2 regions of the Streptomyces sp. NPDC025618 genome follow, and region 2 is predicted to be linked to the other one. Evidence: riboswitches for the same ligand, from Rfam matches in the RefSeq annotation. Region 2 holds a riboswitch; the other holds the start of a gene.
The links. A riboswitch is a leader RNA that binds a small molecule or an ion and turns the genes downstream of it on or off. The one in region 2 is predicted to bind glycine.
Positions count from the first base shown of each region.

Region 1 (5,454 bases), on a different contig from region 2:
ACGTGGTGCGGGGCACCGGGCTCACCTTCCAGTGTGCCCAGTGCCCCGTACCAGCGGGTGAATCGGGTCCTGCTCGGTTACTTCAGACCGGCGTACAGCGGGTGCTTGTCCGCCAGGGCCGTGACGCGGGAGCGCAGGGACTCCGCGTCGTAGGACGGCTTCAGCGCCGCGGCGATGATCTCCGCGACCTCGCGGAAGTCCTCGGCCTGGAAGCCGCGCGTGGCCAGCGCGGGGGTGCCGATCCGCAGACCCGAGGTGACCATCGGGGGCCGCGGGTCGTTCGGGATGGCGTTGCGGTTGACCGTGATGCCGACCTCGTGGAGGCGGTCCTCGGCCTGCTGGCCGTCCAGCTGGGAGTTGCGGAGGTCCACCAGCACCAGGTGCACGTCCGTGCCGCCGGAGAGGACGGACACGCCCGCCTCGGCGACATCGGCCTGCACCAGACGCTCGGCCAGGATCTTCGCGCCTTCCAGCGTACGCTGCTGGCGCTCCTTGAACTCCTCGCTCGCCGCGACCTTGAAGGAGACGGCCTTGGCCGCGATCACGTGCTCCAGCGGGCCACCCTGCTGACCGGGGAAGACGGCGGAGTTGATCTTCTTGGCCAGCTCGGCCGTGGAGAGGATCACACCACCGCGGGGGCCGCCCAGCGTCTTGTGGGTGGTCGTGGTGACGACGTGCGCGTGCGGCACCGGGGAGGGGTGCAGCCCGGCGGCGACGAGACCCGCGAAGTGGGCCATGTCGACCATCAGATACGCGCCGACCTCGTCCGCGATCCGGCGGAAGGCCGCGAAGTCCAGCTGGCGCGGGTAGGCCGACCAGCCGGCGACGATCAGCTTCGGGCGGTGCTCCTTGGCGAGGCGCTCGACCTCGTCCATGTCGACCAGGTTGGTCGCCTCGTCGACGTGGTACGCGACCACGTTGTAGAGCTTGCCGGAGAAGTTGATCTTCATGCCGTGGGTCAGGTGCCCGCCGTGGGCGAGGTTCAGACCCAGGATGGTGTCGCCGGGGTTGAGCAGCGCGAACATCGCGGCCGCGTTCGCCTGCGCGCCGGAGTGCGGCTGGACGTTCGCGTGCTCGGCGCCGAAGAGCGCCTTGATCCGGTCGATGGCGATCTGCTCGACGACGTCGACGTGCTCGCAGCCACCGTAGTAGCGGCGGCCCGGGTAGCCCTCGGCGTACTTGTTGGTGAGGACCGAGCCCTGGGCCTCCATGACGGCGACCGGAGCGAAGTTCTCCGACGCGATCATCTCGAGGGTGGACTGCTGGCGGTGGAGTTCGGCGTCGACAGCGGCGGCGACGTCGGGGTCGAGCTCATGGAGGGAGCTGTTCAGAAGCGACATGAGTTCTTCCTGGACTTCCTGGGCGGGAGGAGGAGGGGCGGGTTCAGCCTGCGGTGAAGGCCGTGTACTCGTCGGCGGAGAGGAGGTCCGCCGGCTCGTCCGTGATCTTCACCTTGAACAGCCAGCCGCCCGCGAAGGGGGCGGAGTTCACCAGCGCGGGGTCGTCCACGACGTCCTGGTTGGCCTCGGTGACCTCGCCGGTCACCGGGGAGAACAGGTCGCTGACCGACTTGGTCGACTCCAGCTCGCCACAGGACTCACCCGCGGTGACCGTGTCACCGACCGCCGGGAGCTGGGCGAAGACGACGTCACCGAGCGAGTTCGCGGCGAACTCGGTGATGCCGACCGTGGCCACGCCGTCCGCGTCGACGGCCGACAGCCACTCGTGCTCCTTGCTGAAGCGCAGCTGCTGGGGGTTGCTCATGGCTAGATTCTCCTGGATGCGCGAGGGTGCTTGTGCAACGGGTATTGACAGGTGAGATGAGAAGGGGTCAGCGCTGCCGCTTGTAGAAGGGCAGGGCGACGACCTCGTACGGCTCGTGGCTGCCGCGAATGTCCACGGATACGTCATTTGTACCGGGCGCGGAGTGGGCGGCGTCGACATAAGCGATGGCGATCGGCTTGCCGAGCGTGGGCGAGGGAGCACCGGAGGTGACCTCGCCGATGATCCGGCCGCCGGAGACGACCGGATATCCGGCGCGCGGCACCCGGCGGCCCGTCGCGATCAGGCCGACCAGCTTGCGCGGCGGGTCGCTCTCGGCGCGCTCGGCGGCGGCCGCGAGCGCCTCGCGGCCCACGAAGTCGCCCTCCTTGTCGAACTTCACGACCCGGCCCAGGCCCGCGTCGAAGGGGGTGGTGGCCGTCGTCAGCTCGTGCCCGTAGAGCGGCATGCCCGCCTCCAGCCGCAGCGTGTCGCGGCAGGAGAGGCCGCACGGCACGAGGCCCGCCTCGGCGCCCGCGTCCGTCAGCGCCTGCCAGAGCTTCTCGGCGTCGGCCGGGGCGACGAAGAGCTCGAAGCCGTCCTCGCCGGTGTAGCCGGTGCGGGCGATCAGCGCGGGCACGCCCGCCACGGTGCCCGGCAGGCCCGCGTAGTACTTGAGGCCGTCGAGGTCGGCGTCCGTCAGGGACTTCAGGATGCCGGGGGACTCGGGGCCCTGGACGGCGAGCAGCGCGTAGTTCTCGCGGTCGTCCCGGACCTCCGCCTCGAAACCGGCCGCGCGCTCGGTCAGGGCGTCCAGCACCACCTGGGCGTTGGAGGCGTTGGCGACGACCATGTACTCCTCGTCGCCGAGGCGGTAGACGATCAGGTCGTCCAGGATGCCGCCCCCAGCGTCGCAGATCATGGTGTAGCGGGCGCGGCCGACGGCCAGCGCGGAGAGGTTGCCGACCAGCGCGTGGTCGAGCGCCCGGCCCGCGCCCGGGCCGGTGAGGGTGATCTCGCCCATGTGGGAGAGGTCGAAGAGACCGGCGCGGGTGCGCACCGCGACGTGCTCGTCGCGCTCGCTGCCGTAGCGCAGGGGCATGTCCCAGCCGGCGAAATCGGTCATCGTGGCGCCCAGCGCGCGGTGCAGCGCGTCGAGGGCCGTTCGGCGAGGGGCATCAGTCATGGTGTGGGCTCCCAGGCATGGCAGTGAGGACGTCCTCCCCATCTGTCATCGGAACCTGAGAGGTTCACCGGGAGCGGTCGGCGACGAGCGCGTCCTCGGCTTGCACCTTGGGTGGGGCCGCGTGGTGCGGCCCGCTTTTCAGATCTGCCTCACCCACGCGGTACGGGGCCTGAGAGATTCAAGGGAGGAACTTGCTCCTTCGGCGCCCAGCTCAATGGCTGGAACTCTCCCGCGTGGATTCGAGCGGCCGGTATGGAGTTGGGTACGCAGTTGGCGCGCACATCATTGCACGGACCGGCGCGTGAGGAACCGCCCACCGGCCTCTCAATTGGATTACCTTTTCTTTACGTTTCATGGGTACGGGGCAGGCCGGGTACGGGGGAGGGCGATCGGGTGCGGACGCGAAGCACGGAGGCGGGGCGGGCGGAGCCCGCGCCACGCGAACCGGCGGCGCCCGGGCCGCCGTCGGGCGTCGTCGACCTGCGCGGCGGCCCGGCGCGCGCGGAGCTGCGCTATCCGGCCGGGCATCTGGTGATCGTCTCCGGGCTGCCCGGCAGCGGGAAGTCCACGCTGATGCGGCGGGCGGTGCCCGCCCTGGACGGCGCGGGCGAGGTCGTGTGGTGCGTCGATTCGCAGGACACCCGCGAGCGGCTGGAGCGGCGCGTGCCACGCCGCCTGCCGTACGGCGTCTACCGGCCGGCCGCGCGGGTCCTCCACTACGCCGCGCTGCGGCGGGCGTTGCGGTCCGGGTCGAGCGTCGTCGTGCACGACTGCGGGGAGCGGGGCTGGGTGCGGCGGTGGGCCGCGCGCGCCGCGCGGCGGCGCGGGGCCGGGGTGCACCTGGTGGTGCTGGACGTGGACGCGAGGACGGCGCTGGCGGGCCAGCGGGCGCGCGGGCGGGGGGTCTCGGCGTACGCGTTCCGCAGGCACCGGCGGGCGATGGGCCGGCTGCTCGACGCCGCCGCCGCGGGGGAGGTGCCGCGCGGTGCCGCGTCGGTGGTGCTGCTGTCCCGGCGGACCGCCGACGGGCTCGGCCGGCTCGCGTTCGGCTGACCGGTGCCGCTGTGTGGCGGGTGGTGGTCCTGTGCAACCCGATGCCCGCTGCGAGCGTCGTTCCCGGTGGGGGAGGAGCCTCCTCCTGATTCCTCCCCCGATTCCACCCCGATCCGTCCTGACCTGGGACATCGGTGCCGATTCCGGAAGCCGACGGGAGCGGACGGGGGTGCAGCCGTTAGGGTTCGGTTGCGGCTTTGTCGATACGGTGGTTGGACGGCGTTGGGCGAGTTGGACGAGATGAGCATCCCCGAGCAGTACGGTCGGCCCACGGCCCCGGCCGGTGCCCCCCTGGGCGGCCTCCCCGAGGGCTGGCCCGCCAATGAACTCGAAGCGGTGCTCGCCGCCTCCCTGGGCGTGCCCGGTGCCGGTGCCCGCATCGTCGAGGTGCTCGGCCGCAGCCACCTGTGGGTGCCGCTGCCGAACGGCGGCGGGCCCGACAGCCCCGACCTCGACATCCCCACCCTGGAGCTGGACGGCGCCGCCTACGTACCGGTGTTCAGCTCCGAGGCGGAGTTCCTGCGCGTCGTCGGCGACCGGATGTCCTTCACCGTGGCGCCCGCCGTCGAATTCGCCCGCGGCCTGCCCCCGCAGGTCGGCATCGCGGTCAACCCCGACGGCGCCGTCGGCGCGCCGCTCCCGCCGCCCGCCGTCGCCGAGCTCTGCCGGGCCGGCCGCACGGCCCTGGACGGCGACGCCACCGGCGGCCGGGTGCGGCTCTTCGAGCCGGACTGGCAGGACGAGCCCACCGCCTTCCTCGCCGCCGCCGGGCTGGAGTTCGCGGCCGCCCAGGTCGTCCGGACCGCGCGCCGGACGCTGGCCAGCGTCGAGGGCGGCGACCCCGCGCTCTTCATCGGCGTCGAGCTCGACCTGCCCGACCCCGGCAGCCGCGCCGCCACCCTGGACGCCCTCGGCCGGGCGCTCGGCACGGCGCCCGTGGCCTGGCCCGTGCAGCTCGTCTTCCTCGATGTCGCGCGGGACCCGGTCGGTGACTGGATGTCGGCTCGGATCCGCCCGTTCTACGACCGTGACCTGTGACTCCTCCCGTGCCCGCCGCCGCGGGCTCGTAAGCTGGTTGGATGACCGGACCGGGGGCGCTGCCGCGCCCCGGGGCACCGAAGTGGGCGGCCGGGAGACGGCCGAGAGAAGAGGCGGACCCAGGTGAGCGCGGGCGCGGAGAGCGGCGTGGAGCAGATGCTGCGCCAAGTGGCGCCCGGTCGGTACGACACGTACGAGGCGCTGCTCCAGGCCCTGGCCGAGGGCAGTGTCTGGATGCTGCTCTGGCACGGCCAGGCGGGCTCGCCCGACGCGCAGTACGGCAACATGGAGATCGACGGCCTCGGCTACGCCCCGTGCGTCACCTCCGCCCAGGAGCTCGCCGCCAGTGGCTGGAACCGCGCCCACGCCGTCGTCCCGGGCCGCGCCGTCGCGGGCTCGCTCTACCCCGACCGCTG
Region 1 covers NZ_JBVHLW010000006.1:186,021-191,474, reverse strand. The annotation lists gene glyA (serine hydroxymethyltransferase) at 78-1,340, opposite strand; gene gcvH (glycine cleavage system protein GcvH) at 1,384-1,764, opposite strand; gene gcvT (glycine cleavage system aminomethyltransferase GcvT) at 1,832-2,947, opposite strand; glycine riboswitch at 3,096-3,189, opposite strand; gene ACZ4A5_RS08925 (AAA family ATPase) at 3,341-4,000, shown strand; gene ACZ4A5_RS08920 (enhanced serine sensitivity protein SseB) at 4,241-5,038, shown strand; gene ACZ4A5_RS08915 (enhanced serine sensitivity protein SseB C-terminal domain-containing protein) at 5,195-5,454, shown strand, end outside.
Region 1: it holds a riboswitch for glycine, as region 2 does, so the genes downstream of both, gcvT (glycine cleavage system aminomethyltransferase GcvT) here and gcvP (aminomethyl-transferring glycine dehydrogenase) in region 2, are expected to answer to the same signal.

Region 2 (5,454 bases):
GTGTGAACGAGCTCGATGTCGTGGGTGTCCGGGTGGAAATGCCCTCCAACCAGCCGATCGTGCTCCTGCGTGAAGTGGGAGGCGATCGATACCTCCCGATCTGGATCGGACCGGGAGAGGCGACGGCCATCGCCTTCGCCCAGCAGGGCATGGCGCCGGCCCGGCCACTGACCCACGACCTGTTCAAGGACGTGCTGGAAGCGGTGGGGCAGGAGCTCACGGAGGTCCGCATCACGGATCTGCGCGAAGGCGTGTTCTACGCGGAACTCGTCTTCGCCAGCGGGGTGGAGGTCAGCGCCAGGCCGTCCGACGCCATAGCGCTGGCGCTGCGCACCGGGACGCCGATCTACGGCAGTGACGGCGTGCTGGACGACGCCGGGATCGCCATCCCGGACGAGCAGGAGGACGAGGTCGAGAAGTTCCGCGAGTTCCTCGACCAGATCTCGCCCGAGGACTTCGGCACCAACAGCCAGTGAGGCTCGCGGCGCCCCTCAGGAGCGGTGGGCGCGGCGCATTCGATTAGCCTTTCCCGGCACACGGATACGTAAAACCACTCTCTGGGTGATTATCACTCGGCGTGCCGAGTGTGGCGATCGTTGACGCGCCCCGGGTGACTGCCTACCGTCGAGAAGGCAGGTCAAGGACGGAGGTCGGCGTGAGAAGCATGGGCGACGGTACAGCGGTCGGCAGTCCGTATCCGCTGTATGGGGGAACGGTCGAACAGCCCTCCCGTCATACCGTCCCGGCCGCGGTCAGCGCACCGCAGGGGCCGGAGACCGACAAGATCGGGTATCGGGGGCCGACGGCGTGCGCCGCGGCCGGCATCACCTATCGGCAGCTCGACTACTGGGCGCGTACGGGCCTGGTCGAGCCGAGCGTACGGCCCGCCTACGGCTCGGGAAGCCAGCGGCTGTACAGCTTCCGGGACGTGGTCGTCCTCAAGATCGTGAAACGGCTGCTGGACGCGGGGGTCTCCCTGCAGAACATCCGCACGGCCGTGCAGCACCTGAGGGCCCGCGGGATGCGGGACCTCCCGCAGATGACGCTGATGAGCGACGGTGCCACGGTCTACGAGTGCACCTCGCCGGACGAGGTCGTCGACCTGCTCCAGGGTGGCCAGGGCGTCTTCGGGATCGCCGTGGGCGTCGTCTGGCGCGATATCGAGCACGTGCTCTCCCAGCTGCACGGCGAGCGGGTGGACACGGGCGAGACCCTGATCGGCCACAACCCCGCCGACGAGCTGGCGAGGCGCCGCAACCGCGCGGTCTGAGGGCCTGCCGGCGACGCTCCGTCGCACGTCAGCGCGATTGTCAGTGGTGTGCGGGAACATCAGTGGTGTGAGGTCCGCACCGACGATCCTGCACCTGGACATGGACGCCTTCTACGCCTCGGCGGAGCAGGCGGCCAAGCCGAGCCTGCGCGGAAAGCCCGTGGTGGTCGGCGGGATCGGCCCGCGCGGTGTGGTCGCCACCGCTTCGTACGAGGCGCGGGTCTTCGGTGTCCACTCCGCCATGGCCACCGCCCAGGCGCGCCGGCTGTGCCCCAACGCCGCTTATCTCACCCCGCGGTTCACGCTCTACCGCGAGGTGAGCGAGGTGGTGATGGGGCTGCTGGGCGAGCTCTCGCCGCTGGTGGAGCCGCTCAGCCTCGACGAGGCGTTCGTGGATCTCGAAGCGGGCGGTGTCGAGCCCTCGGTGTCCGCGGTCCGGGCCGTCGGGGAGCGACTGCGGCGGGACATCCGCGCGGCGACGGGCCTGAGCGGCTCGGTGGGCCTCGCCGGGTCCAAGATGCTCGCCAAGATCGCCTCGGAGCAGGCCAAGCCCGACGGCCTGTTCCTCATCGAGCCGGGCAGCGAGGCCGGGCTGCTGGGCCCCATGTCCGTCCGCGCGATTCCCGGGGTGGGCCCGGCCACCGCCGAGACGCTGCGCCGGGCGGGCATCACGACGGTCACGGAGACCGGCGAGGCGGGCGAGGCGGAGCTGGTGCGGCTGCTGGGCAAGGCCCACGGCGCGGGGCTGTACGCGCTGGCCACCGGCCATGACGACCGGCCCGTCGTCGCCGAGCGGGATGCCAAGTCGGTGTCGGTGGAGGACACCTTCGAGGAGGATCTGACCGACCGCGTCCGGGTGCAGCTGGAGCTCGCCCGCCTCGCCGAGCGGTGCGTCACGCGGCTGCGGGCGGCCGGGCGCTCGGGGCGCACGGTCGTGATCAAGGTGCGGCGCTACGACTTCTCCACCCTGACCCGCTCGGAGACGCTGCGCGGGCCGACCGACGACCTCGGCGTGGTGCGCGAGGCGGCGGGGCGGCTGCTGGAGGGCGTGGACACGACGGCGGGTGTGCGGCTCCTGGGTGTGGGAGTCACGGGCCTCGCCGACTACACCCAGGAGGATCTCTTCGCCCAGGCCGCGAGCGAGGCGGCGGCCGCCGCCGAAGCGGCCGCGGCGGAGCTCCACCAGGCCGAGGCCGAGGGGGAGGGGCCCGACGAGGTCCCGGAGGCCGCCGAGGCGCGGCCGCGCCGCTGGCTGCCGGGGCTGGACGTCCGGCACGCGGAGTACGGGGCGGGCTGGATCCAGGGCAGCGGCGTCGGGCGCGTCACCGTGCGGTTCGAACAGCCCTGGTCCGCGCCCGGGAGAGTGCGCACGTTCGCCGTCGACGACCCCGCGCTGGAGCCGGCGGAGCCCCTGCCGCTCATCCGGACCGGGGATCAGCCGCCCGGGCCGCCGGAGCCGTTGACGGAGCCGTTGACCGTGCCGAGCCCCTCACCGGCCCGCTCGCCCGGTCCTGATCCGGCGTCCTCGGCGTCCCCGGCGTTCCCGGCGGGAGGGGAGCCCGCCGTGGGGAGCGCGAGTCCGTAGTGGTGGTAGAGCTGGAGCTCCTGCTCGGGGGAGAGGTGCCTGCCGACCCCGAAGTCCGGGGCGTCCTTGATCAGGGCGCGTTCGTAGGGGACGCGCAGGGTGTCGTCCACGACCTCGCTGGGCTCCAGCGGCACGAAGGCGTCCCGGCTGAACAGCCCGGTCCGTACGGCCGCCCACTCGGGCTCGCCCGTCTCGTCGTCGAGATACACCTCGTCCACGGTGCCGATCTTCGCGCCGTCACGGTCGAACGCCTTGCGGCCGATGAGACTGCGTGGATCGATATCGGTCTGCACCGTTCCTCCGATGGTTCGCGCTGCCCCCGACCGCCTCGACAGCCCCCCAAGACCCTCCCGACAACAACGAAAAGGCACAAAGCGGGAACCGGCCACTCGAGGGATCCCCTCCTACCCGCGCTGGTAGGCTGGCCAGTGGCCGCAGACCCCGTGCGGGAGAGTCCTCCGAGAGCCCAGCCGGGCATCGACGGGGGCGCCGAAGGAGCAAATCCTCCCCGGAATCTCTCAGGCACACGTACCGCACGGACGAGGTCACTCTGGAAAGCAGGGCGGGCCCCGGTCAGGCACGACGCCGAAGCCCGTCCTCACCGACGGTGAAAGCCGGGTCCCCGCGGCCCGGTGAAGCTCTCAGGTTGAGATGACAGAGGGGGAGGCCGTCCGGGTACCCGCGCCGTGGTACCCCTCGCAGGTCGCAAAGACCAGGAGGCCTCCGCAGATGACAGCCCACCGCATCTCCCTTTCCGACCTGGAGCGTGGCACGCTCTTCGAGCGGCGCCATATAGGGCCCGACAGCGCGGCCCAGGCCAAGATGCTCGCCCAGGTCGGATTCGGCTCCCTCGACGAACTCACCGACGCCGCCGTGCCGGAGGTGATCAAGGCCACCGAGGCGTCGGCGCTGCCCGAGGCGCGCAGCGAGGCCGAGGTCCTCGCCGAGCTGCGCACGCTCGCCGACCGCAACCAGGTGCTCGCCCCGATGATCGGGCTCGGCTACTACGGCACCTTCACCCCGCCGGTGATCCTGCGCAACGTCATGGAGAACCCGGCCTGGTACACCGCCTACACCCCCTATCAGCCGGAGATCTCCCAGGGCCGGCTGGAGGCGCTCCTCAACTTCCAGACCGTCGTCGCCGACCTCACCGGCCTGCCCACCTCCGGGGCCTCCCTGCTCGACGAGGGCACCGCCGCCGCCGAGGCCATGGCGCTCTCCCGCCGCGTCGGCAAGGTCAAGCAGGGCGTCTTCCTCGTCGACGCCGACACCCTGCCGCAGACCGTCGCCGTCATCCGGACCCGCGCCGAACCGACCGGTGTCGAGGTCGTCGTCGCCGACCTCTCGGAGGGCATCCCGGCCGAGGCCGCCGAGCGCGGCGTCTTCGGCGTGCTGCTCCAGTACCCCGGCGCCTCCGGTGCCGTACGCGACCTGCGGCCGGTCATCGAGCGCGCCCACGAGCTCGGCGCGATCGTCACCGTCGCCGCCGACCTGCTCGCCCTGACCCTGCTCACCTCGCCGGGCGCGCTCGGCGCCGACATCGCGGTCGGCACGACCCAGCGCTTCGGCGTGCCCATGGGCTTCGGCGGCCCGCACGCCGGATTCATGGCCGTGCGCGAGCAGTTCGCCCGCAGCCTCCCCGGCCGCCTCGTCGGCGTCTCCGTCGACGCCGACGGCAACAAGGCGTACCGCCTGGCCCTCCAGACGCGTGAGCAGCACATCCGCCGCGAGAAGGCCACCAGCAACATCTGTACCGCGCAGGTGCTGCTCGCCGTCATGGCCGGCATGTACGCCGTCTACCACGGCCCGGACGGCCTCGCCGCGATCGCCCGGCGCACGCACCGCTACGCCACGCTGCTCGCGGCGGGGCTGCGGGCCGGTGGCGTCGAGGTCGCGCACGGTTCGTACTTCGACACCCTGACCGTGCGGGTCCCCGGCCGTGCCGCCGAGGTCGTCGCCGGTGCCCTCGAGGGCGGCGTCAACCTCCGCCTGATCGACGCGGATCACGTCGGGATCGCGTGCGACGAGACCACCACCCGCGAGCTGGTGGCGTCCGTGTGGTCGGCGTTCGGGGTGGACGCCGACATCGAGGCGCTGGACGCCGCCACGCCGGACGCGCTCCCCGAGGCCCTGCTGCGCACCGACGACTTCCTCACCCACCCGGTCTTCCACGAGCACCGCTCCGAGACCGCGATGCTGCGCTACCTGCGCCGCCTCGCCGACCGGGACTACGCCCTGGACCGCGGCATGATCCCGCTCGGTTCCTGCACCATGAAGCTCAACGCCACCACCGAGATGGAGTCGGTGACCTGGCCCGAGTTCGCCGCGCTGCACCCCTTCGCGCCGGTCGGGCAGGCCGCGGGCTATCTGACCCTGATCACGGAGCTGGAGGAGCGCCTCGCCGAGGTCACCGGCTACGACAAGGTCTCCATCCAGCCGAACGCCGGCTCCCAGGGCGAGCTCGCGGGCCTGCTGGCCGTTCGCGCCTACCACCGGGCGAACGGCGACGAGCAGCGCACCGTCTGCCTCATCCCGTCCTCCGCGCACGGCACCAACGCCGCCAGCGCCGTGATGGCCGGGATGAAGGTCGTCGTCGTCA
Region 2 covers NZ_JBVHLW010000063.1:12,091-17,544, reverse strand. The annotation lists gene ACZ4A5_RS29935 (bifunctional nuclease family protein) at 3-476, shown strand; gene ACZ4A5_RS29930 (MerR family transcriptional regulator) at 656-1,270, shown strand; partial or broken gene ACZ4A5_RS29925 (DNA polymerase IV) at 1,371-2,636, shown strand; gene ACZ4A5_RS29920 (PRC-barrel domain-containing protein) at 2,705-3,160, opposite strand; glycine riboswitch at 3,292-3,399, shown strand; gene gcvP (aminomethyl-transferring glycine dehydrogenase) at 3,585-5,454, shown strand, end outside.